2 regions of the Paenibacillus sp. J22P59 genome follow, and region 2 is predicted to be linked to the other one. Evidence: predicted binding sites of a transcription regulator. Region 2 holds the regulator's gene; the other holds the start of a gene.
What was found. The regulator NrdR, encoded in region 2, represses ribonucleotide reductase genes. The targets are predictions, from matches to a motif close to AACACNATATATNGTGTT.
Positions count from the first base shown of each region.

Region 1: AC50YO_RS06065 (adenosylcobalamin-dependent ribonucleoside-diphosphate reductase) is a predicted target of NrdR. The motif match lies at 6,291-6,308, and genes of this name have one in related genera.

Region 1 covers NZ_JBXENX010000003.1:162,642-171,443, forward strand. Annotated here, with positions in the region: gene cntE (staphylopine family metallophore export MFS transporter CntE) at 1-155, shown strand, start outside; tRNA gene AC50YO_RS06030 (tRNA-Leu) at 221-307, opposite strand; gene AC50YO_RS06035 (divergent polysaccharide deacetylase family protein) at 528-1,283, shown strand; gene AC50YO_RS06040 (N-acetylmuramoyl-L-alanine amidase family protein) at 1,248-1,949, opposite strand; gene AC50YO_RS06045 (YqzE family protein) at 2,092-2,280, shown strand; gene AC50YO_RS06050 (hypothetical protein) at 2,277-3,164, opposite strand; gene AC50YO_RS06055 (YqhG family protein) at 3,335-4,270, opposite strand; gene AC50YO_RS06060 (DEAD/DEAH box helicase) at 4,267-6,009, opposite strand; gene AC50YO_RS06065 (adenosylcobalamin-dependent ribonucleoside-diphosphate reductase) at 6,375-8,802, shown strand, end outside.
Region 2 covers NZ_JBXENX010000009.1:131,719-140,520, forward strand. Annotated here, with positions in the region: gene AC50YO_RS17050 (response regulator transcription factor) at 1-153, opposite strand, end outside; gene AC50YO_RS17055 (sensor histidine kinase) at 143-1,930, opposite strand; gene nrdR (transcriptional regulator NrdR) at 3,333-3,809, opposite strand; gene AC50YO_RS17065 (alpha/beta-type small acid-soluble spore protein) at 3,920-4,135, shown strand; gene AC50YO_RS17070 (lytic transglycosylase domain-containing protein) at 4,227-4,793, opposite strand; gene coaE (dephospho-CoA kinase) at 4,790-5,386, opposite strand; gene ytaF (sporulation membrane protein YtaF) at 5,425-6,123, opposite strand; gene mutM (DNA-formamidopyrimidine glycosylase) at 6,246-7,106, opposite strand; gene polA (DNA polymerase I) at 7,154-8,802, opposite strand, start outside.

The sequences.
Region 1 (8,802 bases), on a different contig from region 2:
TGGCTGATTTGGGCGTTTCACTAGGAGGTGTCATAATGGGGCCGATCGCGGATTTTTCCTCTTATTCATTTATGTATATGATTTGTGCGATATTAGGTGTGTCGATGATCTTTTTTGCCTATGAGAGAAATAAGATTTCCGTTGATTCAAGATAAAGTTGTTACTAAAAAGGTTCGTAAATCGCTCAATGAGCAATTGACGAACCTGTTCATTAAAAGATTGGTGCGGTCGAGAGGACTCGAACCTCCACGGCTGTTACACCACTAGAACCTGAATCTAGCGCGTCTGCCAATTCCGCCACGACCGCATGTTAGTTACTTTTTCATCGTAGCATGCCGGCAGAAGCCAAGTCAAGCCGCCCGCATAAAGTTGAAAGGTCAGCATATTTTACCTCGCATAGACAAACAATAAAAGGGATACTCCGCAATAATAATCAAGCAGGAGTACAGCGAGGAGTGGACTTATTGACAGCAGCAGCAAAGGCTAAAAAAACAAAAATAATCATTGCGGCAGCAATCGCATGCTTCTTGATTACTCCAGCTTCGCATGGGATGGCGGCTGAGCCAGCAGCACAGCGGCAAATTGCGATTGTAATCGATGATTTCGGCAATAACATGGACGGTACAGAGGAGATGCTCCGGCTTCCTGTGAAGTTCACAGTCGCGGTGATGCCTTTTATGCCGACAACGCGTGAAGATGCCGAGGAGGCCCATAGACTGGGTCATGATGTGCTTGTACACATGCCAATGGAGCCGAATAAAGGGCTTAAGAAGTGGTTAGGTCCTGGAGCGATTACTGCAGATCTTAGCGACGAAGAGATTCGGAAGCGTGTGAATGATGCGATTGATAACGTGCCGCATGCGATTGGGATGAATAACCATATGGGCTCCAAAATAACCGCGGATGAAAGAGTGATGCGCGTTGTACTGGCAGTATGTAAGGAAAGAGGCTTATTCTTCCTAGACAGCAGGACAACTTATAAGACGATTGTTCCTAAAGTGACACAGGAGCTGGGCGTTCCTCTCGTATCGAATGATGTATTTCTTGATGATGTATATACAGAGCAGCATATTTCGAAGCAGCTCGGCGTTATTAAGAAGCATTTGGAGACGCATAATTCATGTATTACGATCGGTCATGTAGGAGCGCCGGGCAAGAAGACAGCCGCTGTTCTGCGACAGTCTATCCCCGGCATGCAGACTAACTCCAATGTGCAATTTGTGAAGGTGTCGCAGATGCTGCCGGCTTCACTTGGTGATCCACTTGTAATTCCGAATCCCTGAAGCAATAGCGGAGGCGATACGCAGCTGCTGACGAGGGTCCGTTAACATAGCTCGATCCCCTGCATTGCTAATGAAACCCATCTCGACAATAACAGCAGGCTGCTTGACTCTGCGCAGCAAGTAGAAGGGAGTGCCCTCTCTTGGCAAAAAGCTGCTCTGTTGCTGTCGATTCAACGTATCCTGAATGCAAAACGCCAGCAGCGCACTTTCGCCATTCTCCTGATGGAGGACAAGCGGGCCAGACTTGGAAGTATTCCGTGTGGCATTCACATGAAGGCTGACGAGCAATTGCGTCTCGATTTCCTCGGTGAGCTGGCGCCGCTGAGACAGATCACGCCTATGCCTCGATTTGCTGATATGCCATCTGTTGTCATCACTGAGCGCGTAATCGCCGGTTCGGTTCAGGACAGCCGGAATTCCTTGGCTATTCAGAAGAAGATACAGCTTCTGAGCTATGGCGAGGTTAATGTCCTTTTCTAGAATCGAATCGGAAAAAGCTCCTCCATCAATGCCGCCATGTCCTGCATCAATTAAGATGGCAGCGGATGGCATGGTCCATTCTTCATGACTATTAGAGGGTTCCAGCTTCGCCGCTTGCACCGTTGATGCAGACAAACAAAAGGTGAGTAGAATAATGGCAATGCTTCTTAATCCGTACATAAACATGGTGAACCCTCCTAAAGGTCTGCGAATCATCAGCTTCAATTTTAGCTGTTGTTAGCGTGGCTCTTTAGAGGAAAAGTCATGCACGTGTAAGAATGGCAAGTGACGGGCAAACTTGTATTAACAAATAAACGAGGTGATGGATATGGCAAGCGGGAATGATCTAATTAAGTACATGACCGTGGAGCTCGTGAAGCATCTAGATACGCCGAAGGTTGATCGCAAGCAGACCAAAGCATCAGCCAAGGCAGGAAGAGAGCCATGGCTGACGCGTTGGTTCGGTTGGGGACCTGCTGCTATTTTATTATGGTGGAGAGGTCGAGATTCTCGTTAAAGGTAGAATTGGCCAAGCTCGGCAAGCAGCGACAGCGGAACAAATCTCCGGCTCTCGCCGAGCTCATCTTCTTCGAGGGCTATAAATATCGTATCATTATCCCATTGCTGATAGCCTGTGACAGACCACACATAACGCATTTTTCCTCCGAATCGCTCCGCCGTATAACGGACCTCCTGCTTAGAGCTAATTGCGGTAAGTAAAGGCTTGTAAGAAGTGGCATGCAAGGAAAGCATCGGCTTCTCGGTAAGCCAAGGCAGTGTATGATAAGGATCAAATGATCGGATTCGTACTGCCTTTTTAATAGCCCCTGATTGCCCCAATAGTGCATTCGTTGCCGCTGCTAACTTCTGTTCTTGCATGAAAGCAACCTTCCACGCCTTCTCATTAAGCGGCAGCCATTCTCCGCTCATGGCATCAGTGTATCCCTCTTTTATTTTCCAGACAGCTAATAAGGGATGAATATAGATTCGCTTGCTAGTCGATGCCGAAGGGATGAGTTCAAGCTGCTTCATAGAAGAATGCAGCGTTGTTTCATTATATAAGTAAGAGCCCATTCCATATTCACCAAGGGCATAACCGCCTTCTTCCTTGGCATGAATGACTGCATAGCCCACTGAAAGCTTATTCTGCTGAATAATGACGAGCCAGCTATGCATACCGGCCCCAAGGGGAGAGATTGTATAGGCGGCATTTTTCCATTGTTCAAAAGAAGGCTGCTTGGCAATTTCGGCAACCCAGCTCTGAATATGCGCTTCAAGGGCGTTGTCGGTTGCTGGTATCGACGGCGTAGAGAGAGCCTGCTGGGCATGTACGCCAGAAGCAGACAACAATACAGTGAGAAAAACGACAGAAGCTAGCAGCTTATTGGTCCATTGGCGCAAGTTAGTGTCACCCTTTTCTATGAAGCAGGCTCTGAGATCTCCTGCCTGATATTGACTACATGACCATTGTAATCGGACAAGCTGGCAGAGGCTGTTGGAATGTGTCGCGCTTGTGAGGAATGGTCATGTACTTTTTTTGGCGTATTGATGCGGATACCGTCTTATTGTTGTTATTCGATCCCTTCCAAGTGGAAAATACCGCAATTAATGGCGGAAGCGGTTACGCGGGGCTCATATTGCCATTTAATTTCGGAATAGCGCTGCTTGTATTGCTCTTCTAAGGCAGGCTTATTTTCTTCAACTGCATGCTTAATAATGGGCTCATAATAGTTCTGAACGCGCTCCAGCTCTTCCTCGAGACGAGAGGAGGCATCTGCGGCCCAACTATAGTCATAAGCCCGAAGCTTTCGTTCGAGTGATTGCTCGATAATAGTTAAGGCTTTGGCCATGGAGATGCCGTTCTTAGCAATATGGACATTCGCAGGAAGTCTTGGGGATAGCTTCATTGCTACAAGATGATCGAAAAAATGGTCGATGCAGTGTCCCGTTGCCAGAGAAATGCCGAAGCTGTGAATTTCCTCGCGCTTCCGGTCACAGGCGAACTCCACACGCATATTAACACCAAGCCAAGCCGTATAAGCGGTTGATTGGAATGGATTGCTGGCTCTAGTGTCCCGCTCCTGATACAAATTAACGTAGCTTCCGTAGGCTTTGGCTGCCTTGAAAAGCTGCTCCAGCTTATTCGAGCCAAAATGCAAATCCTCGCGAGGCACTCGTGCAGGCGCTGCCAGGTTATTGTTGATGAAGCCGAAGGATCGATTTAGCGCCGCATCGACAGCGGATGGCTGTTGAGTGGACGGTTGTATTACAGGACTCTCAAGTGCAGCTTCATATTTGGGCTTATCGGTTACGAACAAGAAGGTCATGGTCTCTGGCTCTGCATCCGTACGATCAACGAAGCTCCAATAATACGGGCGATTCGTTAATTCCCGATCCGCTGCAGGCGATAGCTTGACGGTGAAATGAGCAGGGGACTTCTCAATAATAGAGCAGTCTGTCGCTTCCAGATAACGATGAACAAACTTGTGTATTTGTTTCTCATTCATGGGCGTATCTCTACCTTCTGGCCTAATGCCGTCATTTGGGATAGGATCGCGGCAGGCTCTACCGCTAATGCAGGATCATCAGCAGCATCGTCCCGAAGCTTGACCAGCGATGATCCAAGCTCATTAATCTGCTCGCGGAGCTCGGTTTCACTCCCGCCAGTTTCTAGAAGCATACGAGCCAGACGCTGCTCCAAGGAGCCATCGCTCTTATCGAATTTCTCTAGAATATGGTCTAATCCGCCTATGACCAGCTCGAACAGGTTAATTTTCTCATGCAGCAAATGAACGATATGCTCTTCAATGGTGCCAAGTGTGCACAAATTATATATTTTCACATCTTCGGTTTGCCCGAGCCGATGAACCCGCCCAATTCGCTGCTCCACTCGCATCGGATTCCAAGGAAGGTCGAAGTTGATCATATGGTGGCAGAATTGCAGGTTAATGCCTTCGCCGCCGGCTTCCGTTGCAATAAGCACTTGGGTGCGTCCACGGAATAGATCCATCATCCAATCTTTTTTGCCGCGATTCATCCCGCCTCGATAGGGGACGGCACTGATATTATGCTTGCGGAAAAATTGCAGCAAATATTCCTGCGTCGCACGATATTCGGTGAAAATAATAACCTTGTCATTCATTTCCTTAATTAGCTCCATCGCCTTTTCGGCTTTGGTGTTCGATTGAATCTGTTTGATGAACTCCACAAGCCCCCATATTTTGGCGCGAAGCGGCGAATCCTCGGCGGTCTTCTTGAACAGATTGACGAGCGTAAGGAACACGGCATCACGGCTGCTGCACACCTCGCGCTGGAGGGTTACAAGGGAGAGCATGCTGGACATGTCGCCGCCGCTCTCTTCATAACGTTCTTTGACAAATCCGGTGACAGCATCGTAGAGCGCTTTCTCCTCGGTTGACAATTCGAGCGGAATATTCTTAACAAAGCGTTTCGTGAACGAAATGCCTCCGTCGCCTCTGCGGTTGCGGATCATAATGCCGGATAAGGCATCCTGCAACTGGTCCTCATTTTTAGGCAGTCTTTTATCAACCACAAAGTTAGCGGCGAATTCGCTTTGCCCGCCAAGCTGGCCCGGCTTCAGCAGTGTAATGAGGTTATATAATTCATCGAGATCATTCTGAATAGGAGTAGCCGTCAGCAGCAGACAATATTTCTTGCGGAGCTGCAAGGCGAATTGATAGTTGGTCGTTTTTTTGTTCTTGAGCTTATGCGCTTCATCAATAATGATGAGGTCATAATCATTGCCAAGAACAATATCACGATGAGGATCGCGCTTCGCTGTATCCATTGAAGCGACAACTACGTCATAATGCCAAGTATGTTCTTTCTTTTGCGCGACAGCAGCTATGCCGAATTTCTGATTCAGCTCACGAACCCATTGCAGTACGAGTGAAGCAGGAACGAGAATCAGAGCCCGGCGAACGAGACCGCGTACGATGTATTCTTTGAGCACAAGGCCCGCTTCGATTGTTTTGCCTAGTCCAACCTCATCCGCAAGAATGGCTCTGCCGCCCATCTCATGCAGCACTTTGCGTGCAGTACTGATCTGGTGAGGCATCGGTTCTAAGGAAGGCAAAGAACGGAGGCATTGCAATTGCTCGAAGCTCTCAATTCGCTTGGACTGCTCGGCTTCCATAGACAGCTGATATAGTGTCCAATCATCCCATGGCCCGTTTTTGGCTACACGGCTTTGGAGCTCGTCGAACCAGGAACGATCAACATGCATATCCACGTGGGCATGGAGGGGACGAGTAATGAGGGAGGCTCCTGCGGTGTTGCCGTTGGATTGATTATTTATAGTAGAGGACAATGGAGCAGCTCCTTTCAGGTGGAAAAAGGGATAGTTGCCTCTAGTATGGCCTTTTCAACAAATATTAATAAGAAATGTCCGAAATTAAAGAAAAAACAAGCTATCAGAAGTGTGGCAGGGAGTAGTAGGAGAGATTAGGGAAAAATGAGGCTTGAGATGGCTTTAAGTCCATATGTAGTATGTTATAATGGTATTTATACACAATATATTGTGATTTATCTCATATAAGATGAACCTGTTAGTAAGCAGGAAGCAGTGGAATGGGGAGGTAATTATAACAAATGGCGAATAATCGGGGAAGACAGCTGGAGGGGCTTAGCGAGAAGATTTTTTTGGATCGCTATGCGTGGAAGCAAGCGGATACGAGCTTAACGAAGGTCGGGGACGTTGTATTAGTATTGACGAAGGATGATCCGAAATTCCCTGCCAAGGAGGTTGGAGAGGTCGTAGCCCGCAATGGCGCTGAAGTAAAGGTGCAGCTGCGGAGCGGCGAGGTGGTAACCTCGGATGTGGAGAAGCTGACGTTGACGCAAGAGAAGACGCCGGAGGAAATGTGGTCACGGCTTGCAAGTGCTTTGGCAGGTGCAGAAGACACGGAGGAGAAGCGGGCGTTATGGACGGAGCGGTTCCGTTATTTGCTCGATGATTGGAAGCTCGTGCCCGGGGGCCGAATTGCAGCTGGAGCGGGTGCGAGTGAGGAGCTGACGCTCTTCAATTGCTATGTTATTCCTTCTCCAAGGGATAGCCGCGGCGGTATTATGACTACGCTGACGGAAATGACCGAAATTATGGCGCGGGGAGGCGGTGTAGGCATTAATCTGTCCTCGCTCCGTCCGCGGCGCGCTATTGTAGCGGGAGTTAACGGTTCCTCGAGCGGCGCTGTTTCTTGGGGTGGCTTGTTCAGCTATACAACAGGGCTGATCGAGCAGGGCGGATCAAGACGCGGAGCATTAATGCTGATGATGAATGATTGGCATCCGGATGTTGAGGATTTCATAACGGTTAAGCAGACGATGGGGCAGGTTACGAATGCAAATCTGTCTGTCTGTGTCAGCAATGGTTTTATGAAAGCCGTCAAAGAGGATCTGGAGTGGGAGCTTGTCTTCCCGGATACGAAGGACCCTGAATATGATGAGCTGTGGGACGGCGACCTAGAGGCATGGCGTAAGCTTGGCAAAAGAGTGATTCTGTACAAAAAAGTCCGTGCCCGCGACGTCTGGCATAAAATTATTGAATCGGCATGGAAGTCGGCGGAGCCTGGTGTCGTATTTATGGAGTATTACAATCAAATGTCTAATAGCTGGTATTTCAATCCGATTATTAGCACGAATCCTTGTGGCGAACAGGGGCTTCCGGGATGGGGCGTATGCAACCTGTCAGCGATCAATTTATCCAAATTCTATGACCAAGAGAATCACGCGGTGGCTTGGGAAGAGCTGGCTAAGGTAACGAGATGGTCCGTGCGATTCCTCGACAATGTGATTGACACTACGCCGTATCATTTTGAAGAAAATGAAAAAAATCAAAAGCGCGAGCGCCGCGTCGGTCTAGGGACGATGGGACTTGCGGAGCTTATGATTCAGCTTGGCGTACGATATGGAAGCCCAGAATCGCTTGTATTTCTCGATGAGCTGTATGGGTTCATCGCCAGAGAGGCTTATTTGGCATCCACAGAGATTGCTGCGGAGAAAGGCTCCTTCGAAGCCTTCGAGGCAGAGCCCTTCCTGCAAAGCGGGTTTATGCGCAATATGATCTCGCAGTATCCCGAAGTGGGCGAGGCCGTGCGAAGCAATGGCATGCGTAACGTTACTGTTATTACGCAAGCGCCGACAGGCAGCACAGGGACGATGGTCGGCACATCAACTGGCATAGAGCCTTATTTTGCCTTTGAATATTTCCGCCAGAGCCGTCTTGGCTATGACAAGCAGCTTGTGCCTATTGCCCAGCAATGGAAGGATACGCATCCTGGCGAGGAGCTGCCAGCGTACTTCGTAACTGCAATGAACTTGTCGGCAAAAGACCATATTCGTGTGCAAGCCGCTATTCAGCGCTGGGTAGATAGCTCCATCTCGAAGACTGCCAACTGTCCGAGTGATTTCACAGTGGAGGAGACAAAGGAACTATATGAGCTGGCCTTTGACCTTGGCTGCAAGGGCGTGACGATCTATCGGGACGGAAGCCGTGATGTCCAGGTCTTGTCAACGACGAAGAGTGAAGAGGAAGAGAAAAAGAAAAAGGAATCAGAATTGAAGAAGCCAGTCGCCCAAGCTGCGGATGATGGAATAAAGGCGGCAACAAAGCTGGAAGCAGGTAAGGGTGCATTGGTGGATCGTCAAATGGGCAAGAATTCGTTAGATCAGTCGGAGCAGGTGCTGGATAAACAATATAAGAGCCGTCCGCAAATATTGCGTGGTGCAACCTACAAAATCAATACGCCATTCGGCATGGCCTATATTACAATAAATGACCTGAACGGCATTCCAGGGGAGATATTCCTCAATGTCGGCAAAGCGGGCTCCGATGTATTCGCGATGGCAGAAGCGCTAGGACGGGTATGCTCCTTATTCCTGCGGTATGGGGATCACGGCAATAAAGTGAAGCTGTTGACCAAGCATTTGAAGGGAATCGGGGGTTCAGGCGCAATCGGATTCGGTGTCAATCGTGTTGAATCTATTGCTGACGCGGTAGCAAAGGCGCTTGAAATTCATA
Region 2 (8,802 bases):
ATCCGGAACCTTGTGCTCCATCAGCTCAAGCGCTTTTTCCCCATCCGGAGCATCCCCGATAAATTCAAAATTATGATTCTCCCAGTCAATCAGCGATTTGATCCCTAATCGCACTAACAGTTCATCGTCTACCAGCATCACCTTAAGCTTCATCGCCAAGTCCTTTCTCCGCTTTCTTAATCGGCAAAACATACCGCACCGTCGTTCCTTCTCCAAAGCGGCTAGTGATATGAATGCCATATTCCTCTCCATATTGCAGCTTTAATCTGTCATGTACATTTTTCACGCCAATTCGTTCCGGAGGAGGCTCTTCCGATCCCGCTGCCAATCTCCTCTCAATCTCAGCCAGCCTTTCTTCCGTAATGCCTGCGCCGTTATCGTGGACAACCAAGATGAACTGTTCCTCTTCATAACGCGCTTCGATGACAATTTGGCCTAGGCCATTCATCGGATCAATGCCGTGTACTAGACAGTTCTCAATAATCGGCTGCAGCATAATCTTGATGACCTCTTGATCCATCAGTTCATCGGGAATATCAACCTTATAAGATAATTTCTCTTGATACTTCATTTTCATAAGCCCAATATAGTTGTCGATATAATCAAGCTCCTGGCGCAATGGAATTAAGCTTGCCCCTCGCCCAATACTGCCTTCCAGTATGCCTCCGAGATTAGAGATCATGTCCCCAACTTCCCGATCATTACGGATATAAGCCATCCACTTTATATTATTGAGCGTATTCAGAATGAAATGCGGATTAATCTGTGCCTGCAAGGCGCGGAATCGCATATCTTCCTTCTGCTCGTATTCATCCTTCACCTTAAGCAGAAGTCCCCGAATCTCCTTAACCATTTTATTATAAGTGCTAATGAGTGAGGAAATTTCCTGTGGACCCGTAATCGCGATCGCAGAATAGAACTCCTTATCCTCCAGCTCCCGCATCCGTTTCTTCAACAATTTGAGCGGCTTCGATATGCTGTAGGAAATGGACAATGTAATGAAGGTGAAAATAATGAAAATGAAAATAAAGATCAGAATATTCGTCTGGCGAATTTCGAAAATTTCCTTGAATACCGTATCATACGGAACCACCTGTATAATTTTCCAGCCATTAAGCTTCACCGTATTATAATTAGCGATCCACTTTTGGCCGTCCTTCTCGATAATTTCCTGCCCTTTGATGCCTTTTCTTACTTTTGGCATATAGCTTTCTTCTGATACACTTTGACCAATTCTCTCTTTGGTCTGGCTGGACACAATTGTCCCTTCTTTGTCGACCAGATAGACCTCGCCTTCAAGACCCGTCAAATATTTGCGCAGGTCCTCTTCTGACACACTGAACACAATCATTCCCGTATTACGATTGCTCAGCAGCTCCGTAACCGTTTTTACAAGCGTGATGATTGGTTTGCGGTCCGTATATAATAGCTGCTCATCGTTGAACATCCATTTGATCTGATACGGCCTGCTCATCATATCGATGTACCAATCCGAATCCCTATACTCTTCCAGCAGTTCTTCCATCATATAGCTTGTACTAAGCCAATTGCCCTGCGCATCGAATAAGGTCACATATGTATTTGTATAATAGGAGCTGAATAAGCGATTCAATATTTCATCATTCAGGCGTAATTTCTCATATTTGCTGTAAGCATTAGGGTCCTTGAGCAGCTTAGTAATGCTCGGGGTTGTCGTAATATCGACAGCTGATTGGACCATATCCTCCAGAAATAAATTCACATTGAAATTAACAAGATGGAGGGCATCCTGTGCAGAGTCTCCTATTTTACGCTCAATCACCTTCTCCAGCGGCTTGTCCATCAGATAAAACGTAAGAAGGAATGGAATAATCAGAAACAGCAGAATTGAAAAAAATATCTTATTGCGGATCGAGTTCCATTTGCCAAGCTTATGTCTAAAATTACCCAACCCTTTCACTCCTCTGACCATGCAAGTAAGATCGAAACTATCTGTAAAGTATAATAATAACAAACTTTGAGCTAGTTTTAGTTTACATTATTTTTTGAAAAACGATACTTGTATATTTTTTCTAACTGAATTTAAGAATTGATAGGCATCAGCTATAAAAATAGCGATTCATAATGGGAATATATTGAATTAGATATGCCATTGAAGAGAGAATGAAGAAATAATTCATTTAATTATTGACTGTTTATTCTTGCAGATCAGTAACAGCAAAACTTCCCAAACTAACTTATCAACCGTAACCTCCCCCTCATGTAACGGATTAACTCCTTACAGCTGCAACGCCTAGTTTTCAACAAACCTATAATGGCACTAGCTTTTCAACTAGCCCCCACTGCCATCTACTCAAATAACGAGCCCACAACTGCGAGCGCTGCGACTACCTCACTCTTCTGTAAGGCTATACTCATCCATTCGACCCGCTTATCCTGCACAACAAGCATTGTATGAGGCTAGCCTCATATCTCAGGAGCCAAGCTTCTCCCTATCCCGCCAGCTTATCAAGAGCAATCGTACCATCTACTGTTCAGCAACTAAATGACTCACTACAATTGCTTTGCCTAGTTTTTCAACTAACCTATATTGTCACTAACTTTTAAATTAGCCAACACTGCCATTTACTCAAATACCGAGCCCACAACTGCGTGCGCTGCAACTACCTCACTCTTCTGTGAGGCTATCCTCATCCATACGACCTGCTTATCCTACATAACAAGCATTGTATGAGGCTAGCCTCATATCTCAGGAGCCCAACCTCCTGACGGATGAGTTTTACCTCATACATTCCGAATTCCTTCCCCACTCACCACATTTATAGGTGCTTTTCCTCATACTTATGTGATCTTGCCTCATACCGGCAAAGTGAACAGCTAAAATGCCTGATTTTTCAACTAACCACTAGCTTATTAATTAACCCACACACTGCCATCTACTCAAATAACGAGCCCACAACTGCGAGCGCTGCGACTACCTCACTCTTCTGTGAGGCTATACTCATCCATTCGACCCGCTTATCCTGCACAACAAGCATTGTATGAGGCTAGCCTCATATCTCAAGAGCCAAGCTTCCTGACGGATGAGTTTTACCTCATACATTCCTGCTTCCTCCCCCACCCACCACATTTATAGGTGCTTTTCCTCATACTTTTGTGATCTTGCCTCATACCAGACCGGATGTTCAGATTTCTTCTGCTCTTACCTCACGCACCAAGGGTCAAATTTCCCATACCTAACTTTCGAGACAAAAAAAGCGAAAACCCTATGTACGGATTTTCGCTTTATTTATTAATGTCCATTGTAACTCCCCCCAAAAGAAGAGCGGACTATACTGCTATGCACAGATAAATTAAGTACCGCTATTATTAACTGGATCCTTCGACAAAAGGCTGCTCAATTCTTTCATGAACATATCAATGTCCTTGAACTGTCTATACACAGATGCGAAACGCACATAAGCCACTTCATCAATTGGATATAGCTGGCCCATCACATACTCACCGATCACTCTGCTCTCAACTTCAGCAAGTGCTGTCGTGCGGAGCTCCTTCTCTACTTCAGAGACAATAACCTCAAGATGCTCGACCGATACTGGACGCTTCTCGCAAGCACGTATTAAACCACGCAAAATTTTGTCCCGGCTGAATTCTTCGCGGCTGCCGTCTTTTTTTATAACAATAAGCGGCGTTTCTTCAATCATCTCGAATGTCGTGAAGCGGCGGCTGCATTTCTCACACTCACGCCTCCGACGGATAGATTTATTCTCGTTCGCAGGGCGGGAATCAAGTACCTTCGTTCCGGAATAGTCGCAATAAGGACATTTCATATACTTTCACTCCCTTTCGTTTAGTTGAAATAATTACCAATGTGTATTTGTAATGATCTTTGGAATTAAGCACATAATATTGTTACCAACCGCAAGGAGGTGAACAACAAATGAGCCAAAACCGCAGCAGCAACCAATTGGTAGTACCACAAGCTACGGCAGCACTAGACCAACTGAAATATGAGGTCGCACAAGAGCTGGGTATTGCAATCCCGCAAGATGGTTATTACGGGAATTTCACTACCAAAGATGCAGGATCGATCGGTGGATATATCACTCGTCGCCTGGTGCAAATTGCCGAGCAATCCCTTGCAGGAAATAAATAACCTTTTCATCAGTCATGATTAACAGATGCTTTGGTTGCCTTGTCCCAGAAGTGGATGGCAACCAAAGCTTCTTGCCTGTTGTCATCAAAGTTCAAAGTTCCGGATACAGCTCTTTATATTTATTATAGTAATAAATGACACGCTGTACATAGTGACGAGTCTCTCCATAAGGGATTTCACTCTTCGTTTCCAGCTGACCATCCCATTTGCCTGTATCTAACCACTTTCTCACATTGCCGGGTCCGGCATTATAAGCAGCGATCACCGCAATCGGATTCTGATCGAATTGCTTGTGCAGGGACTGTAAATACCATACCCCAACCTCAATGCTTACATCTGCACGCTCCATTAGCATTTCATTCGATACGCGCTCGAACCCCGCTTGCTGAACGACCCAGTCTGCTGTATTCGGCATAATCTGCATCAGTCCTAGGGCGCCTTTTTTGGACACCTTGCCCGTTGAGAAATTCGTCTCCGAGCGGATAATGGCTGCTACCAAATGAGGATCTACCCCATAATTGGAAGCACTGGCTCGAATGTCTTCCTTATACCGAATAGGATACATATATCGCTCCATCCAGTTCGAAGTTAAAAACAGCATCGCCAGCAAGCCGATCAGCACAATAAGCAGCACTCTCTTCTTCAGCAGCCACTTCATGATAAGCCTCTGCTCGTCCAAAAAGCATCCAGCTGTTTACCCGTCTCCTCCAACGTACCACTATTGTCAATTACCCAATCCGCCCGAGCTTTTTTCTGTTCAATGTCCATCTGCAGCCCTATTCTCCTAGCAGCTTCCTCTTCACCAATCGAATTACGTTCCATAAGCCTGATTAACTGAACACTCGCTGGCACATAGACGACCATGACCCCATCATACAAGCCTTCTTGCCCCGTCTCGTATAACAAAGGCACATCTGCCACAATAAGTCGCTCGGGGTTGTCTGCTTCATACTGCCTGATGCGCTCCTGCATACGGCTTCTTATTGCGGGATGCAGAATCGCTTCCAGCTTCACCAGCAGCTCTTGATTCTTGAACACAATCTCGCCAAGCGCCTTCCGATTCAAGCTTCCATCTGTATGTAATACAGCTTGTCCGAATAAAGAGGCGACAGCCTCTAAAGCCGATTCGCCGGGCATGACAACCTCTCTTGCAACCTGATCGGCATCGACCAGCAATGCCCCCCTCTCCACTAACATAGTGGCTACGGTGCTCTTGCCAGTCGCGATACCGCCGGTCAAACCAATCTTCACAAGCTTTCACCTCCATTTATGCTCCATTATCCGCTCACTTATAACAGCTTCATAATTCCCATCATAATTAATAAAATACCTGGAAGCACCGACAAGGCTTGAATCCCTCTCCAATTCGAGAATCGGAATCCGAATCGAATGCCGCTCAGTAGAAAAAGCGCACTTGCTGCTGTTATAACGAAGGCTGTCAACAGCGCCGGCAGCCCAATCATGGCTGCACCTATACCAGCACCAAAAGCATCTAATGACAAGGCAACCCCGAGCATAACCGCCTCGGATGCCGATATAATTCCCGACTTGTCAATGTCTGCCGCTTGTGGAGTCCGTAATATTTGGATAACTAGCCCAAGCCGCTTCATCTCTACAATAACAACCAATACGGGATTGGCACGCTCAGCAGAAATCTCTGCTTTAGCCTCAGTATCAGAGTCCTGCTCCAGGCTTCCTGCCGAACGTGTGTCTACCCTATTTCTCCTAAGCTGCAGCAACGCCCAAATGCCAATGCCAATGAGTACGCAAGCGCCGATCCATGTCGAGACGACAGGTGATAAATATCTTGTCAACCAAGTCCCTACCTGCATCGACAGCCAAATCACGAACCCTGAGCAGCAAGCAATAATAATAACCGATATGAGCGGAATTCGAATTCGCCGCAGTCCATAAGTTACACCTACTCCAAATCCGTCTACACTGACGGCAAAAGCAAGCACCAACAAAGATGCAAAATGCACGAACAACTCTCGTCCCTCCCCGCCTTGCGAATGGCTTAAGCCAAGACATTCGCCTATTGTTCGTAATCACAATAGCATATGCGGGGATTCCGTTACGGTGCATTCACCTATTATTGTACAGTCCTATGTTAGGGGCGAATCGTCAGCTTTCGTACAGAGGCCGAGGGCTGGCAGCGGCTGCAAATATGCGTGCCTCTGCCGGCAACTACGAACTTCTTGATCGGGCTGCCACAGGTCGTGCAGGGCTCATCCTTTTTGCCGTAGACGAGGAGCTGGTGCTGGAACATACCCATTTCCCCTTGTCCATTCACATAAGACTTGATCGAAGAGCCTCCAGCTTCAACCGCTTTGGCAAGGGTTGCGACAATAGCCTCGAATAATCGTTTCCATTCAGCAGATTTCAGCGATTCAGCTGTCCGCTCGGGATGGATTCCTGCCAAGAATAATGCTTCATCTACATATATATTGCCAAGCCCTACTACATATTCCTGATTCAGCAGGAGCGGCTTGATCTTAGTGGTACGCTTCCCCAGCCGACTCCGCAGCGCTTCCAGTGTGAATGCCGGATTATCGATCGGCTCAAGACCGAGCTTGTTAAGCGGGGGAAGATCAAACTCGGTACCAAGCTCGAACAGATGCATCGTGCCGAACTGTCTGACGTCCTTATATCTTAAATCTGTTCCATCATCAAAATGGAACAGAACATGAGTATGAAGCTCAACTGGCTCATCGCTTGGGAATACGCCATATCTACCTTCCATCCTCAGATGGGAGACTAATACAAGGCCATCCATTACGATTCGCAAAAACTTTCCACGGCGTTCTACGGTTTGAATCGTTTGTCCAACGAGTGCGTCTTCGAACTGCTCCGGCTCCTCAGGACGTTGAATAATACGAGGCAGCTTAACGGTAACGGATGCTATCCGTTTACCTGCCACCAGCTCAATTAATGTTCTTCTGACTGTCTCTACCTCTGGCAATTCAGGCATGTCTCTTCACCTCAACAACATTATAACCGATTTAGCCCCATAATGGGCTACTTCGCTTCATACCAATTGGCACCGTAGCTCACATCCGCCTTCAGCGGAACATCCAGCTTCAAGGCACCTGCCATAACACTTGGAACAAGCTCTTTCATTAATTCAAGCTCATCCTCAGGCACTTCAAATACCAGCTCATCATGTACCTGCAGCAGCATACGGCTCTTGAGTCCGCGTTCACGAAGCGTCTCATCCATGCGAACCATAGCCAGCTTAATAATATCAGCTGCTGTACCTTGAATTGGCGTATTCATCGCCGTCCGTTCAGCGAAGGAACGAAGATTGAAGTTCGATGCTTTAATTTCCGGCAAATAGCGTCTGCGCTCCAGCATCGTCGTAACGTAGCCGTTTTTGCGAGCCTCTGTAACGATATCATCCATATACTTACGGACGCCGCCGAATGCCTCGAAGTATTGCTCGATGAATTTGGCTGCGTCTTTACGTGTAATATTCAAGTTCTGCGACAGGCCGAAATCGCTAATGCCATATACAATTCCGAAGTTAACGGCTTTAGCCGAGCGACGCATATTGGAATCCACTTGATCCTGCGAGACGCCGAATACGTCCATCGCAGTCTTCGTGTGAATGTCCATATCGTTAATAAAGGCTTCTTTGAGCCCTTCATCCCCAGATATATGGGCTAGCACCCGCAGCTCGATCTGAGAGTAATCGGCGGCAAGAATAAGCCAGCCCGGCTCGGAAGGAACAAATGCTTTTCGAATCTTCCTGCCCTCCTCCAGCCGAATTGGAATGTTCTGAAGGTTCGGGAATTGACTGCTAAGCCGGCCTGTAGCTGCAATAGTCTGGCGGTAATAGGTATGGATTTTGCCTGTCTCAGGACGAATCTCCTTAAGCAAGCCCTCTACATAGGTGGACTGAAGCTTCGCCAAAGTCCGATAATGCAGAATAAGCGGAATAATCTCATGGTAAGGCGCGAGCTCTTCCAGTACAGCGGCGTCAGTTGAATAGCCAGTTTTCGTTTTCTTCTTGGCGGGAAGCCCTAATTTCTCGAACAAAATCTCGCCTAATTGCTTGGGAGAATTAATATTAAATTCCGTTCCGGCATGACTGTATATATCACTCATAATCGTAGACAGCTTGCTCTCCAGATCACTTCCGAGCTTCTCCAGCTCGCTTGCTTCTACTGCAATGCCCTGACGCTCCATTCCCGCAAGTACATGGGCTAGCGGCTGCTCAAGCTCATAATACAGCTTGTTCATATCGCTCTTTTCCAGATCTGTCCGCTGCAGCTCGACAATTTGTCCTACCGCATGGGCTTTCGCTGCCAAGTGACGGTAGAGCACATTCTCCTCCGGCACTTTGAACTTCGCTCCTTTGCCATAGACCGCTTCATCAGAAGGGACAGCCGGCAAGCTGTAGCGCTCGCTCATTCCAGCCAGCGTCTGGCTCGCTTCAGTAGGATCAAGCAAATAAGCAGCCAATTGAACATCGAACTCGGCTCCTTGCAAGGAGATGCCCCTCCAGCCTAGAGAAAGCTCCGCTTTATGCGTATCGAAGCCGTATTTCGGCTTTGACGAATCAGAGAGCCAAGCCCGCAGCGGTTCTGTGAAGGGCAGCTCAAGCGCAGCAACTGGCAGCACGTAGACCGAATCTCCTACCGCCAGTGATAAACCCAGTACGTTAG